2 regions of the Streptomyces sp. ID05-39B genome follow, and region 2 is predicted to be linked to the other one. Evidence: riboswitches for the same ligand, from Rfam matches in the RefSeq annotation. Region 2 holds a riboswitch; the other holds the start of a gene.

Region 1 (12,755 bases), on a different contig from region 2:
TAGCGGCGGCCGGGGTAGCCCTCGGCGTACTTGTTGGTCAGGACCGAGCCCTGCGCCTCCATGACGGCGAGCGGAGCGAAGTTCTCCGAGGCGATCATCTCGAGCGTGGACTGCTGGCGGCGCAGCTCGCCGTCGAGCGCCGCGGCGATCTCCGGGTCGAGCTCGTGCAGGGGCGTGTTCAGGACAGACATGCGTCGTGTGACCTCTCAGCCGGCGATGAAGGCGGTGTACTCGTCGGCGGAGAGCAGCTCTTCCGGCTCGTCCGTGACGCGCACCTTGAACAGCCATCCACCCTCGAAGGGGGCGGAGTTCACCAGCGCCGGGTCGTCCACGACGTCCTGGTTGACCTCGACGATCTCGCCGGTGACCGGTGCGTACAGCTCACTGACCGACTTGGTCGACTCGAGCTCGCCGCAGGTCTCGCCCGCGGTCACGGTGGCACCGACCTCGGGGAGCTGGACGAAGACCACGTCGCCGAGCGCGTTGGCCGCGTGCTCCGTGATGCCGACCGTCGAGACGCCGTTCTCGGCGCCCGACAGCCACTCGTGCTCCTTGCTGTAGCGCAGCTGCTGGGGGTTGCTCATGGTCTGAATTCTCCTGTACGCGGGGGAGTGCTGATGAATGGGGGCGAACGGGGGACTGCTGGAAACGCACGTGAGCAGCGCGCATGTGCGCAGGGTCACGCGCGCGGACCTCGGCCCGGTCTGTCGGCCGGGCCGTACGTCAGTCTCTACTTCTGGCGCTTGTAGAACGGCAGAGCCACGACCTCGTACGGCTCGTGGCTGCCCCGGATGTCCACGCCGACACCCGGCGTGCCCGGGGTCGCGTGGACGGCGTCGACGTACGCCATCGCGATCGGCTTGCCCAGGGTGGGGGAGGGGGCGCCGGAGGTGACCTCGCCGATCACCTCGCCGCCCGCGACCACGGCGTACCCGGCGCGCGGGACACGACGGCCCTCGGCGACCAGGCCGACCAGGACGCGCGGCGGGCTCGTGGCGGCACGCTCGGCGGCCTGCGCGAGAGCCTCGCGGCCCACGAAGTCGCCGTCCTTGTCGAACTTCACGACCCGGCCGAGGCCGGCGTCGAAGGGGGTCAGCGCGGTCGACAGCTCATGGCCGTACAGCGGCATGCCCGCCTCCAGGCGGAGCGTGTCCCGGCAGGACAGGCCGCAGGCGATCAGGCCGACGCCCTCGCCGGCCTTCGTCAGGGCCTGCCACAGCTCGACGGCGTGCTCGGGCTTCACGAACAGCTCGAAGCCGTCCTCGCCGGTGTAGCCGGTACGGGCGATCAGCGCGGGGACGCCGGCGACGGTGCCGGGCAGGCCGGCGTAGTACTTGAGCCCGTCGAGGTCGGCGTCGGTGAGCGACTTCAGGATGCCGGGGGACTCGGGGCCCTGGACGGCGAGCAGCGCGTAGGCGTCGCGGTCGTCGCGGACCTCGGCGTCGAAGCCCTGGGCGCGCGGGGTCAGCGCGTCCAGGACGACCTGGGCGTTGGAGGCGTTGGCGACGACCATGAACTCGGTGTCGGCGAGCCGGTACACGATGAGGTCGTCGAGGATGCCGCCGGCGGCGTCGCAGATCATGGTGTAGCGGGCCCGGCCCACGCCCACGGCCGCGATGTTGCCGACCAGGGCGAAGTTCAGCAGGGCGCCGGCCTCCGGGCCGGTCACGGTGATCTCGCCCATGTGCGAGAGGTCGAAGAGGCCGGCCCGGGTGCGGACGGCGATGTGCTCGTCGCGTTCGGAGCCGTAGCGCAGCGGCATGTCCCAGCCGGCGAAGTCGGTCATGGTCGCGCCGAGCGAACGATGCAGGGCGTCGAGGGCGGTGTGGCGGAGCGGGGTACTGCTCATCGGGCGTTCGTCTCCCAGGGCGATGGGGGTACCTCCCGCGCGAGCGAAGTCGTGCGTGGGGGAGGCGAGGTCGTTCCTCCCCATCTGTCATCGGGACCTGAGAGGTTCGCCATGACCGTCCGCGGAGGGTTCGGTCACGGGTTGCACCTTGGGTGGAGCCACGGTGTGGTGACTCGCTTTTCAGATGTGCCTCGCCCACGCGGTAACGGTGCCTGAGAGATTCAAGGGAGGGACTTGCTCCTTCGGCGCCCCAGCGAAACTGTCGGTGGGGACTCTCCCGCGCGGATTCAAACGGCCGGTATGCAGTTGGCGCGGCCATCATCGCACGCCACGCCCGATCACGGCAGGCCGCATCTGTAACCGGCCTGTGGCGGTAAGCGCATGAAAACGCAAGACAGCGCGCATTACCTTCTCTTTACGCTCAACGGGGAGAAGACTTGTCTGACCCCAGGGGAGGACGATCACGGTGAACAGGACCACGGGACTCGGGACCGGCCCGGCACTCGCCGCCGGCCCGGCGCTCGCACTGCCCGCGCAGCCGCACGCCCCGGCCAGGGAGGCGTGCGGCGCACCGCCCGCCCCGGTCGTCCGCGATCTGCGCGACAGGGCCGGCCACAGCCCGCACGGGCTGCTGTTCGGGCCCCGCGACCTGGTCGTGGTCACCGGACTGCCCGGCAGCGGCAAGTCGACACTGATGAAGCGCGCGGTGACCGGCACCCGCATCGACTCCCAGGACACCCGCGACCGCTGGGACGCCCGCATGCCGCGCGCCCTGCCGTACGCCCTCTACCGTCCCCTCGTCCGCCTCGCGCACTACGCCGGTCTGCGCCGCGCCCTGCGCACCGGCGGGGGCGTCGTCGTCCACGACTGCGGTACGCAGGCCTGGGTGCGCGCCTGGCTGGCCCGCGAGGCCCGCCGCCGTGGCGGCACCCTGCACATGGTGCTGCTCGACGTCACGGTCGGCACCGCCCTGGAGGGCCAGCGCGAGCGCGGCCGGGGCGTGTCCCGGTACGCCTTCCGGCGCCACCGCCGGGCCGCCTCCCACCTGCTGCGCGCGGCGGAGAAGGGCCGCCTCCCGGAGGGCTGCGGTTCGACGGTCCTCCTGGACCGGGCCGCCGCCGACACCCTCCGCCGCATCGGCTTCACGGGCTGACCGGCCAGGGCCCTGCCCGGAAGCGGCTACCGGCCTCCGGCCAGGGCCCTGCGGCTACCGGCCTCCGGCGAACGCCCACGGGCGATCGTCCGCGGCCCCTGGCCACTGCCTCCAGCCTCCGGCCACCGACCGTTCATGGACCCGTGGGCACCGGCCACCCGCCTGCGGCCTGCGGCCACCGCCTCCGGCCACCGCCTCCGGCCTGCGGCCACCGCCTCCGGCCTGCGGCCACCGCCTCCGGCCACCGCCTCCGGCCTGCGGCCACCGCCTCCGGCCTGCGGCCACCGCCTCCGGCCTGCGGCCTCCGGCCACCGCCTCCCCACCGAGCCGGTGGCCGTGGGCTCGGCCCCGCTTCCGTACCCGATAGCCTTTTGAGCCACATCCAGTGGTTCCCAGCAGGCGGTAGGCAGATGGACTTCCCCCCGGCGGACTTCCCCGCGGACTTCCCGGCACAGGCGCACCCCCATTCGCACGGCGGATGGCCCGGCAACGAGCTGGAGGAGGTGCTCTCCGCCTCCCTCGGCGTGCCTGCGGCGGGGGGTCGGATCGTGGAGGTGCTCGGCCGCAGCTTCCTCTGGGTGCCGCTGCCCGGCGGGGGCGGCCCGCACAGCGGTCCGCTGGACCTGCCCACGCTGGAGCTGGAGGGGCAGGCGTACGTGCCCGTGTTCAGCTCTGAGGAGCAGCTCCGGCAGGTCGTCGGCGCGCACATGTCGTTCACCATCGCCCCGGCCGTCGAGTTCGCCCGTGGACTGCCCCCGCAGGTCGGCATCCTGGTGAACCCGGACGGCACGGTCGGCATCCCGCTGCCCCCGACGGCCGTGGCCGAGCTGTGCCGGACCGGCCGCACCCCGCTGGACGGACCGGCGAGCGGTGGGCGCGTCCGGCTCCACGAGCCCGACTGGCAGCACGACCCGGTGGACTTCCTGTCCGCGGCCTCCGCCGAGTTCGAGGCGATCGGCGTCGTCCTCACCGCCCGCCGCTGCCTCGCCGCGGTGGAGACGGCCGACCCGGTGATGTTCGTCGGCGTCGAACTCTCCCAGTGGGAGGGCGATCTGCGGGCGCTCCCCCTCGCGGCCCTGGAAAGGGCCCTCGGCCGGGCCCAGGCGCCCTGGCCGGTCAACCTCGTCCTGCTCGACGTCACGGAGGACCCGGTGGCCCGGTGGCTGAAGGACAACGTGCGGCCCTTCTACTCCAGGGTTCACTGAACTCGCCAACCCGTAATGGGGCGTTCTGTAGCGGTTTGCGACATCGCCGCGCGAGCCCGGCGGGCGGCCCTCGGTCCGGCCTCGCCGGCGACGGACAACCCGGCCCCTTCGGGCCCCCGTTGTCGGCGAAGAGACCTTCAGGGCCTGCAGTTCGGAACAGGCAGGGCTCGCGTGCCCTGGTACCGCACCTCGCCGGGTTGTCGTCGGTCCCCAGGGCTGCGCCCTGACTCCCCCCTCCGCCCAGCGATGTACGGCACCGGACGCCGCTCCCTGATCCGGCCTGATCCAAACGGCAGGCCCTAAGCTGGTCTCCCGAAAGCGGGGCAACTTTTCGAAGGGGCGGTACAGGTGAGCGCCAGCGGCATCGCGGCCGGGCAGGTCGAGCACATGCTGCGCCAGGTGACCCCCGGGCGCTACGACGCCTACGAGGCTCTCCTGCGCGCCCTCGCCACCCCGGGCACCGGTCAGGTGTGGATGCTGCTGTGGCACGGTCAGGCCGGTTCTCCCGACGCCCAGTACGGCACGATGGAGGTCGAGGGACACGGCTACGCCCCCTGTGTCACCTCCGCCCAGGAGCTGTCCGCGAGCGGCTGGAACCGGTCGTACGAGGTGGTCGACGGGCTGGACGTGGCCCGCACCCTCTACCCCGACCACTACGGCCTCTGGCTGAACCCGCACGCACCCGGCGGCGGCGTCGGCATCCCCTGGCTCGACCTGCGGCGGATCGCCACCGGCCTGGACCGCCAGCCGGCCGGGCCGCTCCGGCTGTCCGAGCCCGCCATCGAGATCCCGCAGTTCTACGCCCTGCTCGCGCAGAACGCCCACCGCACCCCCGCCCTGCGCTCGCTGCGCCGCGCCTGGGTCCAGCCGGCCGTCGGCGCGCCCTACCTCGCCCTCGGGCTCGACGTCTACGACACCTCGCCGCAGGCCGTCGACGCGGTGCGGGGGATGATGCAGCAGTCCATCGGCGCGGTGCCGGACGGGCTGCCGGTCTCCACGGTCACCATGAGCGACGACTACGACCCGGTCGTCCTGTGGATGCGTGCCCACGCCCGCCCCTTCTACGACCGCGAGGCGCACGCCCCAGCGGCCCCGCCGGCCCCGGCTCCCGCGAGTGGCTACGGTTTCCCGCCGGCCGGTCGTTTCTGATGCGCACCGTCGCGTGTCCCCTCTGGACGACGCAGTGAATCTGCGCGCGTAGATCAAGGCGGTAAGTCCCTTTTTGGGGTGCTCTGCCCCAACTCGCACCTGTCCGCCCCTCGTTACCCACCGTCCGGATAACGGATTCCTCCTGAGAGCATCACGTTTGCGCATCCTTTCCCCGTCAAGTCTGGCTACAGATCGCCAAAGCGTTGAAGACTCCCGCATCAGGGGTGCTTTCGCCCCTGTGTACGACGGACTGATCACGCCGCTACAGCGGCAAGTGTGGGCCGGCTACCGCCGGTTGAGAGGGGTCCCTGCCAGATGACGGCACCATTGCACGAGCCGACCGCGGAAGCGGCCCCGAGCCCGGCCGAGGAAGCGACGGCGGTCACCGCCGACGCAAAGGCCGTACAGGGCCGTTCCCTGGGTCGGATCGCCTGGGAGCGCCTGAAGCGGGACAAACTCGCCCTGAGCGGCGGCATCGTGGTGCTGCTCCTCGTGTTGGTCGCGCTGTTCGCCCCGATGATCACCTCGATCCTCGGCCAGGACCCGAACGAGTATCACGAGAACCTCATCGACCCGCTGTTCGGCACCCCCACGGGTTCCCTCGGCGGCATCAGCGGCGAGCACCTGCTGGGCGTCGAGCCCGTCAACGGCCGCGACATCCTCGCCCGCATCCTCTACGGCGCCCGGATCTCGCTGCTGGTCGGCTTCCTGTCGGCCGTCGTCGCCGTGATCCTCGGAACCGTCCTGGGCATCCTCGCCGGATTCTTCGGCGGCTGGGTCGACTCGGTCGTCAGCCGGGTCATGGACGGTCTGCTCGCCTTCCCCCAGCTGCTGTTCATCATCGCGCTGGTCTCCGTCATGCCGAACGACCTGCTGGGCCTCACCGGCTCCAACGTGCGGGTCTTCGTGATGATCCTGGTCATCGGCTTCTTCGGCTGGCCCTACATCGGACGCGTGGTGCGCGGTCAGACCCTCTCCCTGCGAGAGCGCGAGTACGTGGAGGCCGCCCGATCGCTGGGCGCCGGACGGCTGTACATCCTGTTCAAGGAACTGCTGCCCAACCTCGTCGCCCCGATCGTCGTCTACACCACGATGATGATCCCCACCAACATCCTCACCGAGGCGGCACTCAGCTTCCTGGGCGTGGGCGTCAAGCCGCCCACGGCCTCGTGGGGGCAGATGCTGTCGAGCGCGATCGACTACTACGAGTCCGACCCCATGTACATGGTGGTCCCGGGCCTGGCGATCTTCATCACCGTGCTCGCCTTCAACCTCTTCGGCGACGGCGTGCGGGACGCGCTGGACCCGAAGGCGTCCCGCTGAGCCGCACCCAAGCCTCCCGTGGCATCCACACGGGGTCTCTCATCACATCCGGAGGATCCGACATCGTGACTACCCAACGCACCTCAGGGCGGCGGAAGCAGGCATTTGCCGCTGCTGCCGCGGTCGCCGCGCTGCTGACCACGGCGGCGTGCGGCGGCGGTTCGGACGACGGCGACAACGGCTCGAAGACCGGTGCCGCCGGCTTCGACGCCGCGAACAACAAGGTCGCCCAGGCCGACCTGGCCAAGAAGGGCGGCACGCTGAAGTTCGGTGCCGCACAGGACGCCGACTCGTGGGACACCACGCGTGGCTACTACGGCATGATGTGGAACTTCGCCCGCTACTACAGCCGCCAGCTGGTCACGAACAAGGCCGAGCCGGGTGCCGCGGGCGCCGAGGTCACTCCGGACCTCGCCACCGAGACCGCCAAGGTCACGGACGACGGCAAGACCTACACGTACACCCTGCGTGACGGCATCACGTGGGAGGACGGCAAGCCGATCACGTCCAAGGACGTGAAGTACGGCATCGAGCGCGTGTGGGCGCAGGACGTGCTGTCCGGTGGTCCGACGTACCTGAAGGACGTCCTCGACCCCAAGGGCGAGTACAAGGGTCCCTACAAGGACACCTCGGCCGACAAGCTCGGTCTGAAGGCCATCGAGACGCCTGACGACAAGACCATCGTCTTCAAGCTCCCCGTGGCCAACTCGGACTTCGAGGAGATGCTGGCCCTGGTCTCCGCGTCGCCGGTCCGCCAGGACAAGGACACCAAGTCCAAGTACGGCCTCAAGCCGTTCTCCTCGGGCCCGTACAAGTTCGCCTCGTACAGCCCGGGCAAGGACCTCAAGCTGGTCCGCAACACCGAGTGGAAGCAGGCCTCGGACCCGATCCGCAAGGCCTACCCGGACGAGATAACGATCCAGTTCTTCTCGGACGCCAACCAGCTCGACCAGCGTCTGCTCAGCGGTGACCTGGACCTCGACCTGAACCAGACCGGCATGTCGCCGCAGGGCCGCACCACCGCCCTGAAGCAGCACAAGGGCAACCTGGACAACCCGGTCTCCGGTTACGTCCGCTACGCGGTCTTCCCGCAGAGCGTCGCGCCGTTCGACAACGTCGAGTGCCGCAAGGCCGTCATCCTCGGCGCCGACCACGTGTCGCTCCAGACCGCGCGTGGTGGCCCGGTCGCCGGTGGCGACATCGGCACCAACATGCTGCCCCCGTCCGTCCCCGGCGCCGAGGGTCAGAAGTACGACCCGTACAAGCTCGCCACGGACAACAAGAGCGGCAACGTCGCCGAGGCCAAGGCGGCCCTGAAGGCCTGCGGCAAGCCGAACGGCTTCTCCACCACCATCGCGGTCCGCAACAACAAGCCGGTCGAGGTGGCCACGGCCCAGTCCCTCCAGGCCTCGCTGAAGAAGATCGGCGTCACCGTCGAGATCGACCAGTACGACGGCTCGCAGACCGCCGGCATCATCGGCAGCCCTTCGAACGTGAAGAAGAAGGGCTACGGCATCATCATCATGGGCTGGGGTCCGGACTTCCCGTCCGTCCAGGGCTTCGGTCTCCCGCTGTGGAGCAGCAAGTACATCTCCGAGAGCGGTAACAACAACTACGCGCTCATCAAGGACAAGGCGATCGACGGCCTGTTCGACCAGTACGTCACCACCCTCGACGACGCCGGCAAGACCAAGATCGCCACGGAGATCAACCACAAGGTGATGGAGGGCGCGTACTACCTGCCCTTCGTCTTCGAGCGGTTCATCAACTGGCGCTCGGACAACCTGGCGAACGTCTACACCACCGACGGTTACAGCGGTCAGTACGACTTCGTCAACCTCGGTCTGAAGAACCCGAAGAAGTAGTCCCGGCACACCCGCCGAACGGCACGAAAGGCAGGTGAAGGCCGGCGCAGCGGGAGCGCGGGCCACCGGAAGACCTCCGGTGGCCCGCGGTCCGCGGCGGGCCGAGAGCTGTGCTCGCTTACCTCATCAGGCGGCTGTTCGCCGCCGTAGTGATGCTTGTGGTCATCGTCATGGTGGTCTTCGGCATCTTCTTCCTCATCCCCAAGTGGGCGGGCGTCGACATCGCCCTGAGCTTCGTGGGCAAGCAGGCCGACCCGGCCGCGGTCGAGGGTGTGCGCGAGAAGCTGGGTCTGGGCGACCCGATCTACGCCCAGGTCTGGGAGTTCTTCAAGGGGATCTTCGCCGGCCGCACCTACACGGGCGGTGGCGACTCCATCCAGTGCGCCGCGCCCTGCTTCGGCTACTCCTTCCGCAGCGAGCAGGCCGTGTGGCCGGTGCTGACCGACCGCTTCCCGGTGACCCTGGCCCTCGCGCTGGGCGCAGCCGTGCTGTGGCTGATCCTCGGCGTCTCGGCGGGTGTGCTCTCCGCTCTCAAGCGGGGCAGTCTGTGGGACCGCGGCGCGATGGTGATTGCGCTGTCGGGCGTCTCCCTCCCGATCTACTTCACCGGCATGGTCGCGCTGTCGATCTTCGTGTACGGACTGGACCTGTTCGACGGCCAGTTCGTCCCGCTGGACGAGAGCTTCTCCGGCTGGTTCGGCGGAATGATCCTGCCGTGGATCACCCTGGCGTTCCTGTACGCGGCGATGTACGCCCGCATCACCAGGGCCACCATGCTGGAGATCCTCGGCGAGGACTACATCCGCACCGCCCGCGCCAAGGGCCTCAAGGAGCGGACCGTCATCGGCAAGCACGCCATGCGCTCCACCATGACGCCGCTGCTGACCATGCTGGGCATGGACCTCGGTGCCCTCATCGGCGGCGCGATCCTGACCGAGACGGCGTTCAACCTTCCCGGCCTCGGCCAGGCGGTGCTCAACGCCATCAAGAACCAGGACCTGCCCATCATCCTGGGCGTCACCCTGATCACTTCCCTCGCGGTGCTCGTCGCCAACCTCGTGGTGGACATCCTGTACGCCGTGATCGACCCCCGAGTGAGGCTCACATGACCGACCTCAGCAAGAGCGGAGCGGCTGTGGGCGAACCCACCGCCGCCTCGCCCGCGCCGAGCGCCTTCCTCGAAGTGCGCGACCTGAAAGTGCACTTCCCGACCGACGACGGGCTGGTCAAGTCCGTCGACGGGCTCAGCTTCCAGCTGGAGAAGGGCAAGACCCTCGGCATCGTGGGCGAGTCGGGCTCCGGCAAGTCGGTGACCTCGCTCGGCATCATGGGGCTGCACACCGCCGGCCAGTACGGCAAGCGCAAGGCCCAGATCTCCGGAGAGATCTGGCTGGACGGCACCGAGCTGCTGTCCGCCGACCCGGACCACGTACGCAAGCTGCGCGGCCGTCAGATGGCGATGATCTTCCAGGACCCGCTGTCGGCGCTGCACCCGTACTACACGATCGGCCAGCAGATCGTGGAGGCGTACCGCATCCACCACGACGTCGACAAGAAGACGGCCAAGCGCCGCGCGGTCGAGATGCTCGACCGGGTGGGCATCCCGCAGCCGGACAAGCGGGTGGACAACTACCCGCACGAGTTCTCCGGCGGCATGCGCCAGCGCGCGATGATCGCGATGTCGCTGGTGAACAACCCCGAGCTGCTCATCGCGGACGAGCCGACGACCGCCCTGGACGTCACCGTCCAGGCGCAGATCCTCGACCTGATCCGCGATCTCCAGAAGGAGTTCGGCTCCGCGGTCATCGTCATCACCCACGACCTGGGCGTCGTCGCCGAACTGGCCGACGACCTCCTGGTGATGTACGGCGGCCGGTGCGTCGAGCGCGGCCCCGCCGAGAAGGTGTTCTACGAACCCCGTCACCCCTACACCTGGGGTCTGCTCGGCTCGATGCCGCGACTCGACCGCGACCAGCAGGAGCGCCTGATCCCGGTCAAGGGCTCCCCGCCCTCCCTGATCAACATCCCGTCCGGCTGCGCCTTCAACCCGCGCTGCCCGTACGCGGACCTCCCGAAGGACAACGTCACCCGCACGGTCCGCCCGGAACTGGCCGAGGTCGGCAGCCGGCACTGGGCCGCCTGCCACCTGGGCAAGGAGCAGCGGGAGCGTATCTGGACCGAAGAGATTGCGCCGAAGCTGTGAGTGACGACAAAGCGGTGACCATCCCCGCGCAGACCACCGGCGAGCCGAGCGGCGGCGCCGCCACCCTCACCAAGGACGCCGCCCCCGGCGAGGTCCTGCTGAAGGTGACCGGGCTCAAGAAGCACTTCCCGATCAAGAAGGGCCTGCTTCAGCGGCAGGTCGGCGCCGTGCACGCGGTGGACGGCATCGACTTCGAGGTCCGCTCCGGCGAAACCCTCGGCGTGGTCGGCGAGTCCGGCTGTGGCAAGTCCACGATGGGCCGGCTGATCACCCGGCTGCTCGAACCGACCGGTGGCACGGTCGAGTTCGAGGGCAAGGACATCACGCACCTCGGCGTCGGCGCCATGCGTCCGCTGCGCCGCGACGTGCAGATGATCTTCCAGGACCCGTACTCGTCGCTGAACCCGCGCCACACCATCGGCACGATCATCGGCGCTCCCTTCAAGCTCCAGGGCGTCACGCCCGAGGGCGGCATCAAGAAGGAAGTGCAGCGGCTGCTGTCGGTCGTGGGTCTCAACCCCGAGCACTACAACCGCTATCCGCACGAGTTCTCCGGCGGTCAGCGCCAGCGCATCGGCATCGCCCGCGCGCTCGCCCTGAACCCCAAGCTGGTCGTCGCGGACGAGCCGGTCTCCGCGCTGGACGTGTCGATCCAGGCCCAGGTGGTGAACCTGCTCGACGACCTCCAGCAGGAGCTGGGCCTGACGTACGTGATCATCGCGCACGACCTCTCGGTCGTCCGGCACGTCTCGGACCGGATCGCGGTGATGTACCTCGGCAAGATCGTCGAGCTGGCCGACCGCGAGCTGCTGTACAAGTCGCCGATGCACCCGTACACCAAGGCGCTCATGTCGGCGGTGCCGATCCCGGACCCGCGGCGCAAGAACGCCAAGAGCGAGCGCATCCTGCTCAAGGGTGACGTGCCCTCGCCGATCTCGCCGCCCAGCGGCTGCCGGTTCCACACCCGGTGCTGGAAGGCGACGGAGATCTGCAAGACCACCGAGCCGAAACTCGTCGAGCTGCGGCCGGGCCAGCAGGTCGCCTGTCACCACCCGGAGAACTTCGCGGACCAGGCTCCGCAGGACATCGTCCTGCTGACCGCCGCGAAGGAGGCGGCGGAGCTGGTGGCCGACGAGGTGCTCGCCGAGTCGGCACAGACGTCGGCGGCCGTGGCGGCGGAGGTGGCGGAGGTGGCGGAGGCCGAGGCTGAGGCTGAGACCCCCGAGGTCCCCGAGGCTGAGGCCCCCGAGGCGGACGCCCCCGAGGCCGCGGCTTCCGAAGAGGAGCCTCCTGCCAAGGAGAAGTAGGCAGCAAACGAGCCCCTGCCTTGCAATGTAAGGCAGGGGCTCTGTGCTGGGTGAGAATAGTAAGGTGCTCCAGCAACTCTTCAGCCCATCCGTCCAGCACACGCTCGACCTGATCGGCATCTTCGTCTTCGCGATCTCCGGCGCGCTGCTGGCCGTGCGGAAGAACTTCGACGTCTTCGGCATCGCCGTCCTCGCCGAGGTCACCGCGCTGGGCGGCGGCATCTTCCGGGACGTGATCATCGGGGCCGTGCCGCCCGCCGCCTTCACGGACCTGGGTTACTTCCTGACACCGCTGTTCGCCGCCCTCCTCGTCGTCTTCCTGCACCCGCACGTGGAGCGCATCCAGTCCGGCGTGAACGTCTTCGACGCGGCCGGCCTCGGGCTGTTCTGCGTCTCGGGCACGGTGAAGGCGTACGACCACGGCCTGGGCCTCACCGCCTCGGCCGCCCTGGGTCTGGCCACCGCCGTCGGCGGGGGTGTGCTGCGCGACGTCCTCGCCAACGAGGTGCCCTCACTGCTGCGCTGGGACCGCGACCTCTACGCGGTCCCGGCGATCGTCGGCGCCACGATGGTGGCGGTCTGCCTGCGCTACGACGTCCTCACCCCCGTGGCCAGCGGCGTGGCCGCACTCACGGCCTTCGTCCTCCGGCTGCTCGCGATGCGGTTCCACTGGCGAGCGCCGCGTGCGTGGAACCGTCGCT
Region 2 (15,380 bases):
ACGGCTATCCGCCGCCCCAGGTGAACTTCCTCGGGAAGGCAGCCACCTTCAACCTGATGTACGCGTTCCCGCTTCTGCTGCTCAGTGACGGAAGTGGTTGGCTCGCCTCACTCGCTGCTATTTTCGGATGGGCGTTCGCAGGATGGGGTACAACGCTCTACTGGTGGGCAGGAGTCCTCTACGTGGTACAAGTCCGCCGCCTGGTCCGTGCGGACGCCATGGCCGACTGATCTCGCCGAGCCTATTGGCAGTCAGCAGTGGCTCGATGGCCCGCTACGGAAAAGTGCGGGACAATCTTGACGGGTGAAGTCGGCTAGACCGTCGTCTCTTCAAGGAGGACGCTTCCGACATGAAGGCCGTCGTGATGGCCGGAGGCGAAGGCACACGCCTTCGCCCCATGACCTCAAGCATGCCCAAGCCGCTCCTGCCGGTCGCCAACCGGCCGATCATGGAGCACGTTCTGAGGCTGCTCAAAAGGCATGGGCTGAATGAGACCGTCGTCACCGTCCAGTTCCTGGCCTCACTGGTCAAGAACTACTTCGGTGACGGCGAGGAGCTCGGCATGGAGCTCAGCTATGCCAACGAGGAGAAGCCACTCGGTACCGCGGGAAGCGTCAAGAACGCAGAGGAAGCGTTGAAGGACGACGCCTTCCTCGTCATTTCCGGCGACGCACTCACCGACTTCGACCTCACCGAGCTGATCCGCTTCCACAAGGAAAAGGGCGCACTGGTCACCGTCTGTCTGACGCGGGTGCCCAATCCTCTGGAATTCGGCATCACGATCGTCGACGAGGAGGGCAAGGTCGAGCGCTTCCTCGAGAAGCCGACCTGGGGCCAGGTCTTCTCGGACACCGTGAACACGGGAATCTACGTCATGGAGCCCGAGGTCTTCGACTACGTCGAGGCCGACGTGCCCGTGGACTGGTCCGGTGACGTCTTCCCGCAGTTGATGAAGGAAGGCAAGCCGATCTACGGCTATATCGCCGAGGGCTACTGGGAGGACGTCGGCACTCACGAGAGCTATGTGAAGGCCCAGGCCGACGTGCTGGAAGGCAAGGTCGACGTCGAACTCGACGGCTTCGAGATCTCGCCGGGTGTGTGGGTGGCCGAAGGCGCCGAGGTGCACCCGGACGCCGTACTCCGCGGGCCCCTCTACATCGGGGACTACGCGAAGGTGGAGGCCGGCGCGGAAATCCGCGAGCACAGCGTCATCGGGTCGAACGTCGTCGTCAAGAGCGGGGCCTTTCTGCACAAGGCGGTCGTGCACGACAACGTGTACGTCGGACAGCACAGCAATCTGCGCGGCTGTGTCGTCGGAAAGAACACCGACATCATGCGCGCCGCACGGATCGAGGACGGCGCCGTCATCGGCGACGAATGCCTGATCGGTGAAGAATCGATCGTTCAGGGCAATGTGCGGGTCTACCCGTTCAAGACCATCGAAGCCGGCGCATTCGTCAACACCTCGGTGATCTGGGAGTCGCGGGGGCAAGCGCACCTCTTCGGTGCGCGGGGCGTCTCGGGCATCCTGAACGTCGAGATCACGCCGGAGCTGGCCGTGCGCCTCGCGGGGGCGTACGCGACCACGCTCAAGAAGGGGTCCACGGTCACCACGGCCCGCGACCACTCCCGTGGCGCCCGTGCCCTGAAGCGGGCGGTCATCTCCGCGCTCCAGGCCAGCGCCATCGACGTACGGGATCTCGAGAACGTGCCGTTGCCCGTGGCGCGGCAGCAGACGGCTCGGGGGAGTGCCGGCGGGATCATGATCCGGACTTCGCCCGGGGTGCCCGACTCCGTGGACATCATGTTCTTCGACGGGCAGGGTGCCGATCTGTCGCAGGGCAGTCAGCGCAAGCTGGACCGGGTGTTCGCGCGGCAGGAGTACCGGCGGGCGTTCCCGGGAGAGATCGGGGACCTGCATTTCCCGGCCAGTGTCTTCGACTCGTACACGGGGTCGCTGCTGCGGAATGTGGACACGACCGGGATCGCCGAGTCCGGGTTGAAGGTCGTGGTGGACGCCTCGAACGGCAGTGCCGGTCTGGTCCTGCCGAGTCTCCTGGGGAAGCTCGGGGTCGACTCGCTGACCGTCAATCCGGGTCTGAACGAGGCCCGGCCGACCGAGACCGGTGACCAGAGGCGTTCCGGTCTCGTGCGGCTCGGGGAGATCGTGGCCTCGTCGCGGGCCGCGTTCGGTGTGCGGTTCGACCCGGTGGGCGAGCGGCTCTCTCTCGTCGACGAGAAGGGCCGGATCATCGAGGACGACCGGGCACTGCTGGTGCTGCTCGACCTGGTGGCGGCCGAGCGGCGCAGCGGGCGGGTGGCCCTGCCGGTCACCACGACGCGGATCGCCGAGCAGGTGGCGGCCTATCACGGCACGCAGGTGGAGTGGACGACGACCTCGCCCGACGACCTGACCCGGGTCGGCCGGGACGAGTCGACCATCTTCGGCGGGGACGGCAAGGGCGGATTCATCGTTCCCGAGTTCAGCAGTGTCTTCGACGGTACGGCGGCCTTCGTGCGGTTGATCGGGCTCGTGGCCCGGACGCAGCTCACGTTGAGCCAGATCGACGCCCGGATCCCACGGGCGCATGTCCTGAAGCGGGACCTGGCCACACCGTGGGCCGTCAAGGGCCTCGTGATGCGGCGGGTCGTCGAGGCGGCCGGCGCGCGCTTCGTGGACACCACGGACGGCGTCCGGGTCGTGGAGACCGACGGACGCTGGGTGATGGTGCTGCCGGACCCGGCCGAGGCGGTCACTCATCTGTGGGCGGAAGGCCCTGACGACGCCTCCGCGCAGGCACTGCTGGATGAATGGGCGGCGGTCGTGGACAGCGCCGGGCGCTGAAACTCCTACCATGCGCGCGTGCCGGACAAGTGTCCCCAAGGGGGCCTGTCCGGCACGTCGGTGGGGCCATTCGGAGGTAGCGGGCCCGACGTGCGACGATGAGCGGCATGCCGCAGCAGCCCCCCGTTCGGAGCACACCCGCGCGCGTGTCGCGCCCGGACGCGTCCATGTCGCTGCTCACCAACGTCATGGACCACAGCCTCGACGACGGCTATGCCGAGGCCGCCGCCCGTAAGCAGGCCAAGGGCGTCGGCGGCCTGCCCAGGACGCTGCGGTCGAAGCTGGGGCTGGCCGTCGGCCTGGTGCTCGCGGCGCTCGTGGTGACCGTGGGAGCGGCCGAGGCGCGGATCGCCGCGCCGGTGGTGGCCAAGGAGCGCGAGGAGCTGATCGACCGGATCGACAGCGACACCGAGGCGGCGGACAAGCTCGAGGACACCGTCGACAAGCTGCGTGACGATGTGAGCGCGCGACAGCGGGAGGCGCTCCGCGACAGCGGCGGGAGCGACAAGGCGGAGCTGGTGGGGATCCTCGCGGGCGCGGTCGAGGTGCACGGACCCGGAGTGAAGCTGGTCGTGGACGACGCCGAGGAGGCTTCCACGGGCGGCGACGGTGATCCGCGCGAGACCTCCGGATTCTCCGACACCGGACGAGTCCGTGACCGGGACATGCAGCGCGTGGTCAACGGACTGTGGGCGTCGGGTGCCGAGGCTGTCTCCGTCAACGGGCAGCGGCTGACCGCGCTGTCGGCGATCAGGGCCGCGGGCGACGCCATACTGGTCGACAACAAGCCGCTGGTGCCGCCGTACACCGTGCTCGCGGTGGGGGACGGGAAGAAGCTGAGCACCCGGTTCCAGGACAGCGCCGACGGGCTGTACCTGAACGCTCTCCAGGAGAACTTCGGCATCCGGACCGCCATCTCGGTGGAGAAGGACGTCCGGCTGCCCGCGGCACCGAGTGTGATCGTACGTACAGCACAGCCGAGAACTGAGAAGGGCACATCGTGATCGCCGTACTGGGCCTCGTCGTGGGAGTCGTGGCCGGCCTCTTGGTCCGGCCCGAGGTTCCGGCCGTCGTCGAGCCTTATCTGCCGATCGCCGTCGTGGCGGCGCTGGACGCCGTGTTCGGGGGTCTGCGCGCCATGCTCGACGGCATCTTCGACGACAAGGTGTTCGTCGTGTCGTTCCTGTCCAATGTGGTCGTGGCCGCTCTGATCGTGTTCCTGGGCGACAAGTTGGGCGTCGGTGCCCAGCTGTCCACGGGTGTGGTGGTCGTGCTCGGCATCCGGATCTTCTCCAACGCCGCGGCGATCCGCCGGCACGTCTTCCGGGCGTGAGGGCGATGAGCGACCAGGGCGCGAACGGGCCGGACGAGACTCCGCGGGACGAGACGCCCACGACCAGGCTGCGCAAGGAACTGCCCCAGGAGGTTCCCGCGGCCGCCTCGCGCGCGGAGCGGGGCGCGGAGAGCGGCGAGCCCGCGCTGACCGGCCGGCAGCGGCTGGTGCAGGGGTTGTGGCCGCCGAGGGTGAGCCGGGCCCAACTCATCGTCGCCCTGCTGCTGTTCGGTCTCGGATTCGGTCTGGCGGTACAGGTCGCGTCCAACAGTGACAGCGGCAATGCCCTGCGCGGCGCACGCCAGGAAGATCTTGTGCGCATCCTCGATGAACTGGATGACCGCAGTCAGCGTCTTGAGGACGAGAAGCAGGGTCTCGAGAAGCAGCGCCAGGAACTGGAGAACAGTTCCGACCAGGCCGAGGAGGCCCGTAGGCAGACGGTCGAGAAGGAGAGGCAACTCGGCATCCTGGCGGGCACGGTGGCCGCGGAGGGGCCTGGCATCACCATGACGATCGAGGACACGAAGGGGACGGTCGAGGCGAACATGCTGCTCGACGCGATCCAGGAGCTGCGCGCGGCGGGTGCGGAGGCGATCCAGGTGAACGGCGTCCGGGTCGTCGCCGGTACCTATCTCACGGAATCGGGCAAGAGCGTGAGCGTCGACGGGAACAAGATCAACGCGCCCTATCGTTTCAAGGTCATCGGGAAGCCGCAGGACCTCGAACCGGCGCTGAACATCCCGGGAGGCGTGGTGCAGACTCTTGAGAAGGAGCAGGCCACCGTGTCCGTGGAGCGATCGACCAAGATCGTCGTGGACGCCTTGCGAGTAGCGGAGCAGCCTGACTACGCTCGGTCGTCCTCGCAGTGAACCGGGGGTGCATGGGGGCTGTCCGGCAGGGGCATGAGGTTGCGGGGGGTCGGCGCACCGATCGGGTGGTGCGTGGTGGAAACTGTCTGGTGGCTACGGACGTTGTGAAGATGTCCGGGTCGGCCGGTCTAATCAGTCAGGGTTCGTCCTGCCCCACGGGCGGGTCTGTTTCGGTCAAGGGGAATCGCCCGTGAAGTTGTTTGCGAAGTTGTTCGGCAAGAGCGCGCGAGAGGGCAGCGGTGACAACGCGACCGCCCGTCACCGCGCACAGCCCGACGCGGAAGGCCAGCGGCCGCTGTTCCGGGACCAGGTGGCTGGTCCGGGCGGTGACATTTCCGGCGGGCAGGGCGGGGCGTCGGTTGACCCTGCGCAGTCCGGCGGCATAGGTTTCGGCCAACCGTCAACCTCAAGTACGGGTGGAGGGTTTTCCCCTATGTCGGCCCTGGTGTGTACGAGGTGCGGTAACCGCAACGCGGAGAACAGCCGTTTCTGCTCCAACTGCGGCGCGCCGCTGAGGCCGGGTCTGACGCCCGAGCGCGCGTCGGAGACGACCTCCACCATCTCCATCTCCGGTCTCGAGGCGTACGACTCCGAGGTCACGGGACAGACGCAGTTGCCGGCGCTCTCGCCCGAGGCCCAGGCCGCGGTCGACGCGCTGCCGCTGGGTTCCGCCCTGCTGGTCGTGCGGCGTGGCCCCAACTCGGGCAGCCGCTTCCTGCTGGACGGTGACCTGACCACGGCGGGACGGCACCCGCAGAGTGACATCTTCCTGGACGACGTGACGGTCTCGCGCCGTCATGTGGAGTTCCGGCGTCGTCAGGACGGTTCGTTCACGGTGGCCGATGTCGGCAGCCTGAACGGCACATACGTCAACCGTGAGCGGATCGACGAAGTCCCGCTGGCGAACGGTGACGAGGTGCAGATCGGCAAGTACCGGCTGGTCTTCTACGCGAGCCAGCGAGGCTACTGACCCGCCCCCGGACCCGGTCCGGGGGAACCCCCAGGGAAGGCCCATGCTGCGAACACCGAGGGGCGGTACCGGACCGGGTACCGCCGCAGTGGACGGTGGTGCGATGAGCATCGGCACGGTGCTGAACGTGCTGCGCGACGAGTTCCCCGAAGTCACCATCTCCAAGATCCGCTTCCTGGAGTCGGAGGGGCTCGTCGAGCCGCAGCGGACCCCGTCGGGGTATCGCAAGTTCAGCAGGGAGGACGTCGAGCGCCTCGGCCACGTGCTCAGGATGCAGCGGGACCACTATCTTCCGCTCAAGGTGATCCGGGAGCACCTGGACGCCATGGAGCGCGGTGAGGCGTCGGCGCTGCCGACGGTGGGCCGGCAGCGGGACGGGCAGGCGGTACAAGAGCCGTCCGACGTGCCCACGGCTGCCCGGATCGGGCGGTCCGAGCTGCTGGCGGCCGCCGGGATCGACGAGCGGGAACTCCAGGAGTGGGAGTCCTACGGGCTCGTCGTGCCCTTGGAGGACGGGGTGTATGACGCAGGGACGGTCACGGTCGCCTCGCTCGTCTCCGAGCTGGGGCGGTTCGGGATCGAGCCCCGGCACCTGCGGCTGATGAGGGCCGCGGCCGACCGTGAGGCGGGGCTCGTGGACCAGGTGGTCGCACCGCTCAGGCGGCACCGCAATCCGCAGACGAGGGCGCATGCGGAGGATCGGACGAAGGAGCTGGCGGGGCTCACGCTCAGGTTGCACGCGGCGTTGGTGCAGACCGCGCTCGGCGTGCACCTGCCCTGAGGAGAAGGGTCCAGGTCGCCCGGATCGGTCACCCGTTCCCGGCCCGACTACCCAAACGTCCCGAGCACGGCCTAGGGTTGCTGTGTGAACGAGCTCGATGTCGTAGGTGTCCGGGTCGAGATGCCCTCCAACCAACCGATCGTGCTGCTGCGTGAAGTGGGAGGCGACCGTTACCTCCCCATCTGGATCGGGCCGGGCGAGGCGACGGCGATCGCCTTCGCCCAGCAGGGCATGGCTCCGGCGCGGCCGCTGACCCACGACCTGTTCAAGGACGTGCTGGAAGCCGTCGGCCAGGAGCTCAGCGAAGTGCGCATCACCGACCTGCGTGAGGGCGTCTTCTACGCCGAGTTGGTCTTCGCCAGCGGGGTCGAGGTGAGCGCACGGCCGTCCGACGCCATAGCGCTGGCCCTGCGCACGGGCACGCCGATCTACGGCAGTGACACGGTGCTGGACGACGCGGGGATCGCCATCCCGGACGAGCAGGAGGACGAGGTCGAGAAGTTCCGCGAGTTCCTCGACCAGATCTCGCCCGAGGACTTCGGCAGCAGCAACCAGTAGCCGTCCGGAGGCGGGGTCGGTCCGGCGGGCCGGTCGGCTCGGGTCGCGGCAATTGCCAGCGGCGCGTGAGAGCGTCCTGCGGCTTCCGCTCAGCGCATTCGGCTAGCCTTTCCCCGCGGTGGAGCGCGGGAAACCACTCCTAGGGTGATTATCACTCGGCGTGCCGAGTGTGGCGATCGTTGACGCACCCCTGGTGACTGCCTACCGTCGAGAAGGCAGGTCAAGGACGGAGGTCGGCGTGAGAAGCAGCGGCGACGGTACGGTTGGGGGTGCCCCCGGACTCGGTGTCGGGGGGAGCGGTCCGTACCCTCCCCCGAGCTCACGGCTCCGCTCGAGCGGGGGGTACCCCCCTCACGGAGGCGCGGCCGATCACGCTCCGCAGCGACCGGCGGCCGTGCCGAGCAGCGGAGGGGCGACGTCCATGGCGTCCGAGGAGATCGGCTACCGGGGGCCGACGGCCTGTGCGGCCGCCGGCATCACCTATCGGCAACTGGACTACTGGGCGCGTACGGGGCTGGTCGAGCCGAGCGTGCGGCCCGCCCACGGGTCCGGGACACAGCGCCTCTACAGCTTCCGGGACGTCGTGGTCCTGAAGATCGTCAAGCGGTTCCTCGACACCGGGGTCTCGCTCCAGAACATCCGCACCGCCGTTCAGCACCTGCGCGAGCGCGGCTTCAGCGACCTCGAGCGGTTGACGCTGATGAGCGACGGCGCCACGGTCTACGAGTGCAGCTCGCCGGACGAGGTGCACGCGCTGCTCCAGGGCGGTCAGGGCGTCTTCGGGATCGCCGTCGGCGTGGTGTGGCGGGACGTCGAGAGCGCGTTGTCGCAGTTGCACGGGGAGCGCGTCGACACGGGGGAGACGCTCGTCGGGCCCAACCCGGCGGACGAGCTGGCCCGCAGACGCAACCGGGCGGTCTGACGCCCCCACCGGGCCTCGCGGGCGCCCGTGCGGCGTCGATGTCAGTGGCGTGGTGCAGCATCGGAGATGTGAGAAACGCGCCCACCATCCTGCATCTCGACATGGATGCCTTCTTCGCTCAGGCGGAGCAGGCGTCCAAGCCGAGTCTGCGTGGGAAGGCGGTGGTCGTGGGGGGCCTCGGGCCGCGCGGGGTGGTGGCGACCGCCTCGTACGAGGCACGGGTCTTCGGGGTGCATTCGGCGATGCCGATGGCCCAGGCACGCCGGCTCGCTCCGAACGCCGCCTACCTGTTCCCGCGGGGCGCGTTCTACCGCCGGATCAGCGATCAGGTCATGACGCTCCTGCGGGCCCTGTCTCCGCTGGTGGAGCCGCTCAGCCTGGACGAGGCCTTCGTGGACCTGGAGGCGGGGGAGGCGGCCTGGGACAGCGAGTCGGCGCGGCTGGCGGGGGTGCGGCTGCGCGCGGACATACGGGCGGTCACCGGACTGACCGGTTCGGTGGGGCTGGCCGCCTCGAAGATGCTCGCCAAGATCGCCTCCGAGCAGGCCAAGCCGGACGGCCTGGTGCTGATCGAGCCGGGCACCGAACGGGCCCTGCTCGCGCCGATGTCCGTACGGACGCTGCCGGGGGTCGGGCCGGCGACCGGGGACCATCTGCGGCGGGCCGGGATCACCACGGTCGAGGACATGGCCGAGGCCGGGGAGGACGAGCTGGTGCGGCTGCTGGGCAAGGCGCACGGGCACGCGCTGTACGCGATGGCACTGGCCCGTGACGACCGGCCGGTGGTGGCCGAGCGGGAGACGAAGTCCGTGTCCGTGGAGGACACCTACGACGTGGACATCCACGACCGCCTGCGGGTGGAGTTGGAGGTGCGGCGGCTGGCCGACCGGTGTGTGCGGCGGCTACGGGGGGCGGGTCTGTCGGGGCGGACCATCGTGCTCAAGGTGCGGCGGTACGACTTCTCCACGCTCACCCGGTCCGAGACCCTGCGCGGGCCGACGGACGATCCGGGCGTGGTGCGGGAGGCCGCGGCCCGGCTGCTGGACTCGGTGGACACGACGGGCGGGGTGCGGCTGCTCGGGGTCGGGGTCAGCGGGCTGGCCGACTTCACGCAGGAGGACCTGTTCGCGCAGGCGGCGGAGGAGGAGCGGGCGGACGCGCCCGAGGACGAGGTGGCGGAGGAGCCCGTCGTGGCCGAGGCGGCGCCCGCGGAGCACCGGTGGCGGCCCGGGCTCGATGTGCTCCACGCCGAGCTGGGGCACGGGTGGGTGCAGGGCAGCGGGCTCGGCCGGGTCACCGTGCGGTTCGAGACACCCGACTCGGAGGTGGGCCGGGTGCGGACGTTCCGGATCGACGACCCCGCCCTGGAGCCGGCGGATCCGCTGCCGCTGGTCCGGCGAAGACCGGACGAGCCGAGGCCGGCGGACGGCGGCGGCGACCTGCCTGCGGTGCGGCCGGGGAAGAGCCGGTGACGGGATCGAGCGCGGCGGCGGAAGGGAGGAGCCCGGGGGCCCGGCGGAGGTCTCGGCGGAGCGGCGTGACGAGGTGCGGGCGGTGGTCGAGCGGGTCACCGGATGGGCCGCCGGGCGCGAGGACGTCGGTGGTGTGCTGCTCGTCGGGTCCTGGGCGCGGGGTGCCGCGCGGGCGCACTCGGACGTCGATCTCGTCGTGCTGACGACGGAGCCGGGCCGCTACGCCGGCGAGGAGGCCTGGGTGGGTGAACTCGCCCTGGGCGAGGTGATCCGCAACCGGGCCTGGGGGCCTGTGACCGAATGGCGGCACCGCACCGCCTCCGGTCTGGAGGTCAAGGTCGGCATCGGCCCTCTCGGCTGGGCACGCACCGATCCCGTCGACGACGGCACGCGACGCGTCGTCACCGACGGGGTCCGGCTCCTTCACGACCCCCGAGGGCTTCTCGGGGCGCTGGTGGAGGCGTGCGGCCGGTCCGCTCAGGTCTCCTCCGTGCCCGCCAGCCTGCCGAAGTCGCGGTCCGGGAGCGGGGGAGGGCCGGCCACGTCGAGGCCGTAGTGGTGGTAGAGCTGGAGTTCCTGATCGGGGGAGAGGTGGCGGCCCACGCCGAAGTCGGGGGCGTCCTTGATCAGGGCGCGGTCGAAGGGGACGTGGAGGGTGCCCTCGATCAGTTCGCTGGGTTCCAGGGGGACGAAGGCGTCCCTGCTGAACAGGCCGGTGCGTATCGCCGCCCACTCCGGCACGCCGGTCGCGTCGTCGAGGTAGACCTCGTCGATGGTGCCGATCTTGGTGCCGTTGCGGTCGAACGCCTTGCGGCCGATCAGGTTGCGCGGATCGATGTCGGTCTGCACGGGACCCCTCCACTTGGTCGCAAACTCATCCGTAAGTACTACAAAAGAGCACAACGGGGGCGGTGGCCACTCGGAAGGGGGCCTCATTGACCTCGCTGGTAGTCTGGCAACGGCTGCTGACCCCGTGCGGGAGAGTCCTCCGGAGATCGCCGGAGGCGCCGAAGGAGCAAATCCTCCCCGGAATCTCTCAGGCTCACGTACCGCATGGACGAGGTCACTCTGGAAAGCAGAGCGGGTGTCGACGGCGTCGACGGCTCCCGCTCTCACCGACGGTGAAAGCCGGTCGCCCTCGGGTGGCCGGTGAAGCTCTCAGGTTTGAGATGACAGAGGGGGAGGCCGTCCGGGTACCCGCCAGTGGTGCCCCTCGAAGGTCGTGTCTGACCAGGAGGCCTCCGTAATGACCGCCCATCGCATTCCGCTCTCCGACCTCGAACAGGGAATCCCCTTCGAGCAGCGCCACATCGGGCCCGACCAGGAGTCGCGGGCCAAGATGCTCGCGCAGGTCGGCTACGGCTCCCTGGACGAGCTGACCGCCGCCGCCGTCCCCGATGTGATCAAGAACGCCGACGCTCTGGACCTGCCGGGCGCGCGGACCGAGGCCGAGGTGCTGGCCGAACTGCGGTCGCTGGCCGACCGCAACCAGGTGCTGGCCCCGATGATCGGACTCGGCTACTACGGCACCTTCACGCCGCCGGTCATCCTGCGCAACGTCATGGAGAGCCCGGCCTGGTACACGGCCTACACGCCGTACCAGCCGGAGATCTCGCAGGGCCGGCTGGAGGCGCTGCTGAACTTCCAGACCATGGTCGCCGACCTGACCGGACTGCCCACCTCCGGTGCCTCGCTGCTCGACGAGGGCACGGCGGCGGCCGAGGCTATGGCACTGTCCCGGCGCATGGGGAAGAACAAGAAGGGCCTCTTCCTGATCGACGCGGACGCGCTGCCGCAGACCATCGCCGTGATCGAGACCCGCGCCGAGCCGACCGGTGTCGAGGTCGTCGTCGCCGACCTCAGCGACGGCATCCCGGCCGACATCGCCGCGCGGGAGATCAACGGCGTACTGGTCCAGTACCCGGGCGCCTCCGGAGCCGTACGCGATCTCAAGCCGGTCATCGAGCAGGCGCACGAGCTGGGGGCGCTCGTCACCGTCGCCGCCGATCTGCTCGCGCTGACGCTGCTGACCTCGCCCGGTGAGCTGGGCGCGGACATCGCGGTCGGCACGACGCAGCGGTTCGGGGTGCCGATGGGCTTCGGCGGGCCGCACGCCGGATACATGGCCGTGCACGAGAAGTTCGCGCGCAGCCTGCCCGGACGGCTCGTGGGCGTGTCCGTCGACGTGGACGGCAACAGGGCGTACCGGCTGGCGTTGCAGACGCGTGAGCAGCACATCCGCCGGGAGAAGGCGACCAGCAACATCTGTACGGCGCAGGTGCTGCTCGCCGTCATGGCCGGCATGTACGCCGTCTATCACGGGCCCGAGGGGCTCAGGGCGATCGCGCGGCGCACCCACCGCTACGCCGCGGTCCTGGCCGCCGGACTCACCGCCGGTGGCGTCGAGGTCGTGCACGGTTCCTACTTCGACACGCTGACCGTGCGGGTGCCTGCGAAGGCCGCCGAGGTGGTGGCCGCCGCCCGGTCCAACGGCGTCAACCTGCACCTCGTCGACGCCGACCAGGTGTCGATCGCCTGCGACGAGACGACCGGGCGGGCCCAGCTCACCGCCGTCTGGCAGGCGTTCGGGGTCGAGGGCGACATCGAGGCCCTCGACGCGGTCACCGAGGACACCCTGCCCGCAGGGCTGCTGCGAGGCGACGAGATCCTCACCCACCCCGTCTTCCACCAGCACCGTTCCGAGACCGCCATGCTGCGGTACCTGCGTCGGCTGGCCGACCGCGACTACGCGCTCGACCGGGGCATGATCCCGCTGGGATCCTGCACCATGAAGCTCAACGCGACCACCGAGATGGAGCCGGTCACCTGGCCCGAGTTCGGGCAGCTGCACCCCTTCGCGCCCGCCGAGCAGGCGCAGGGCTACCTCACGCTCATCCATGAGCTGGAGGAGCGGCTCGCCGAGGTCACCGGGTACGACAAGGTGTCCCTCCAGCCCAACGCCGGGTCGCAGGGCGAGTTCGCCGGACTGCTCGCCGTACGCGGATACCACCGGGCCAACGGGGACGCTCAGCGGACCGTGTGTCTGATCCCGTCGTCCGCGCACGGCACCAACGCCGCGAGCGCCGTGATGGCCGGGATGAAGGTCGTCGTCGTGAAGACCGCCGACGACGGCGAGATCGACGTCGAGGACCTGCGGGCGAAGATCGAGAAGCACCGCGACGAACTGGCCGTGCTGATGATCACCTACCCGTCGACGCACGGGGTGTTCGAGGAGCATGTCGCCGACATCTGCGCCCAGGTGCACGAGGCCGGCGGTCAGGTGTACGTCGACGGGGCCAACCTCAACGCGCTCGTCGGGCTCGCCAAGCCGGGGCACTTCGGCGGCGACGTCTCGCACCTGAACCTGCACAAGACCTTCTGCATCCCGCACGGCGGCGGCGGTCCGGGCGTCGGCCCGGTGGCCGTACGGTCGCACCTGGCGCCGTATCTGCCGAACCACCCGCTCCAGCCGGAGGCCGGGCCCGCTACGGGCGTGGGGCCGATCTCGGCGGGGCCGTGGGGCTCCGCGGGGATCCTGCCGATCTCGTGGGCCTATGTGCGGCTCATGGGCGGGGAAGGGCTGAAGCGGGCCACGCAGGTGGCCGTGCTGTCCGCCAACTACGTCGCCAAGCGGCTCGAACCGCACTACCCGGTGCTCTACACCGGCCCCGGCGCTCTGGTCGCGCACGAGTGCATCATCGACCTGCGCCCGCTGACGAAGTCGACCGGCGTCAGCGTGGACGATGTGGCCAAGCGGCTCATCGACTACGGCTTCCACGCGCCGACGATGTCGTTCCCGGTGGCCGGCACGCTGATGATCGAGCCGACCGAGTCCGAGGACCTGGCCGAGCTGGACCGGTTCTGCGAGGCGATGATCGCGATCCGCGGCGAGATCGAGAAGGCCGGCTCCGGTGAGTGGCCGGCCGAGGACAACCCGCTGCGGAACGCCCCGCACACGGCGGCCGCGCTGGGCGGGGAGTGGGACCACGCGTACACGCGCGAGGAGGCCGTCTTCCCGGCCGGGGTGTCCGCCGCCGACAAGTACTGGCCGCCGGTGCGCCGGATCGACCAGGCCTACGGCGACCGGAACCTGGTCTGCTCCTGCCCGCCGCTGGACGCGTACGAGGACTGATCCGACAGCCGTACGTCATGGAGGGTCCCCGTCCGGTCAGGGCGGGGGCCCTCCGGCGTGCCCGGCGGCGGTCAGGCCGGGTAGGCGTGTGTCTGGGCGGCCTTGACCGTCGCCCACACCGGGGCGCCGGGACGCAGGTCGAGTTCGGCGGCGGCGATGGTGGTGAGGTCGGCGGCCAGGGGGAGTTCGCCGGTGAGGTCGGCGCGGATCTGGTCGCCGTGGGTCTCCAGGCCCGCGACCTCGCAGCGCCACAGGTTGCGGGCGCTGGAGCCGGTGGGGCGGTCGCGGTGGAGGGTGACCGCGCTCGGTGGGAAGGCGACGAAGGCCGGCCCGGAGAGGATCTCGGTGATGGTGAGCGAGGGGCCCGTGTCGAGGTGGACGGTGTGGCCGTCGGCCCGGCCGCGGTAGAGGTTCAGGCCGACGAGCTGGGCGATGTAGTCCGTGCGCGGGTGCCGTGCGATGTCCGACGGGGTGCCCTCCTGCACGACCGTGCCGTGCTCGATGACGACGAGGCGGTCCGCGAGGACCATGGCGTCGAGCGGGTCGTGCGTGACCAGGATGGCGACCGCCTCGAACTCGGCCAGGTGGCGGCGGAGTTGGGCGCGCACCTCCAGGCGGGTGCGGGCGTCCAGGGCGGCGAGGGGTTCGTCGAGCAGGAGCAGCCGGGGGCGGGTGGCGAGGGCGCGGGCCAGTGCGACCCGCTGGGCCTGGCCGCCGGACAGCCGGCGGGGCTTGGCGCCGGCGTGCTCGGCGACCCCCATCCGCTCCAGCCACCCTGCCGCCTGGGAGCGTGCCGCGGCCTTGCTCGCGCCCTGGCAGCGCGGACCGAACGCCACATTGTCGAGGGCGCTCAGATGCGGGAACAGCAGGTAGTCCTGGAACACCACGCCGACCGGGCGGGACTCCGGCGGCGTACGCTCCAACGCGTCGCCGTCCAGGCGGAGATGGCCGCCGGTGAGCGGGACCAGGCCGGCGAGTGCGCGCAGGGCCGTCGTCTTGCCGGCGCCGTTCGGGCCGAGCAGGGCGACGACGTCGCCGGGGGCGGCGCCGAGCGTGATGTCGAGGCGGAAGGCGTCACGGTCGACGACGAGGTGGGCGTCCAGGCCCTCGGCGGTGTCCGGCGGGAAGCTGTCGGAGGCGCTCATGACGTGGTCATCCAGCGGTCGCGCAGGCCCGCCAGTACGGCGATGGAGACGGCCAGCAGCACCAGGCTCAGGGCGATGGCGGCCTCCGGGTCGCTCTGCAGGGCCAGGTAGACGGCCAGCGGCATCGTCTGTGTGCGGCCGGGGAAGTTGCCCGCGAAGGTGATCGTCGCGCCGAACTCGCCCAGGGCGCGCGCCCAGGCCAGTACGGCGCCCGCAGCGATGCCCGGCGCGATCAGCGGCAGGGTGACCCGGCGGAACGCGGTGAAACGGGAGGCGCCCAGGGTGGTGGCCGCCTCCTCGTAGCGGGGGTCGGCGGCGCGCAGCGTGCCCTCGACGCTGATGACGAGGAACGG

Evidence for each region. A riboswitch is a leader RNA that binds a small molecule or an ion and turns the genes downstream of it on or off. The one in region 2 is predicted to bind glycine.
Region 1: it holds a riboswitch for glycine, as region 2 does, so the genes downstream of both, gcvT (glycine cleavage system aminomethyltransferase GcvT) here and gcvP (aminomethyl-transferring glycine dehydrogenase) in region 2, are expected to answer to the same signal.

Annotation. Positions count from the first base shown of each region.
Region 1 is NZ_JARGEF010000207.1:1,900-14,654, reverse strand. It holds partial or broken gene P1P75_RS31770 (serine hydroxymethyltransferase) at 1-191, opposite strand, end outside; gene gcvH (glycine cleavage system protein GcvH) at 207-584, opposite strand; gene gcvT (glycine cleavage system aminomethyltransferase GcvT) at 731-1,849, opposite strand; glycine riboswitch at 2,040-2,139, opposite strand; gene P1P75_RS31755 (AAA family ATPase) at 2,316-3,002, shown strand; gene P1P75_RS31750 (enhanced serine sensitivity protein SseB) at 3,413-4,207, shown strand; gene P1P75_RS31745 (enhanced serine sensitivity protein SseB C-terminal domain-containing protein) at 4,556-5,356, shown strand; gene P1P75_RS31740 (ABC transporter permease) at 5,672-6,679, shown strand; gene P1P75_RS31735 (ABC transporter substrate-binding protein) at 6,745-8,544, shown strand; gene P1P75_RS31730 (ABC transporter permease) at 8,655-9,653, shown strand; gene P1P75_RS31725 (ABC transporter ATP-binding protein) at 9,650-10,747, shown strand; gene P1P75_RS31720 (dipeptide ABC transporter ATP-binding protein) at 10,744-12,054, shown strand; gene P1P75_RS31715 (trimeric intracellular cation channel family protein) at 12,119-12,755, shown strand, end outside.
Region 2 is NZ_JARGEF010000177.1:1,891-17,270, reverse strand. It holds gene P1P75_RS29600 (CDP-alcohol phosphatidyltransferase family protein) at 1-230, shown strand, start outside; gene P1P75_RS29595 (mannose-1-phosphate guanyltransferase) at 350-2,845, shown strand; gene P1P75_RS29590 (DUF881 domain-containing protein) at 2,944-3,849, shown strand; gene P1P75_RS29585 (small basic family protein) at 3,846-4,178, shown strand; gene P1P75_RS29580 (DUF881 domain-containing protein) at 4,184-5,047, shown strand; gene P1P75_RS29575 (FHA domain-containing protein) at 5,130-6,017, shown strand; gene P1P75_RS29570 (MerR family transcriptional regulator) at 6,061-6,798, shown strand; gene P1P75_RS29565 (bifunctional nuclease family protein) at 6,883-7,356, shown strand; gene P1P75_RS29560 (MerR family transcriptional regulator) at 7,595-8,278, shown strand; gene P1P75_RS29555 (DNA polymerase IV) at 8,347-9,750, shown strand; gene P1P75_RS29550 (nucleotidyltransferase domain-containing protein) at 9,833-10,306, shown strand; gene P1P75_RS29545 (PRC-barrel domain-containing protein) at 10,228-10,599, opposite strand; glycine riboswitch at 10,717-10,812, shown strand; gene gcvP (aminomethyl-transferring glycine dehydrogenase) at 10,997-13,882, shown strand; gene P1P75_RS29535 (ABC transporter ATP-binding protein) at 13,954-15,027, opposite strand; gene P1P75_RS29530 (ABC transporter permease) at 15,024-15,380, opposite strand, start outside.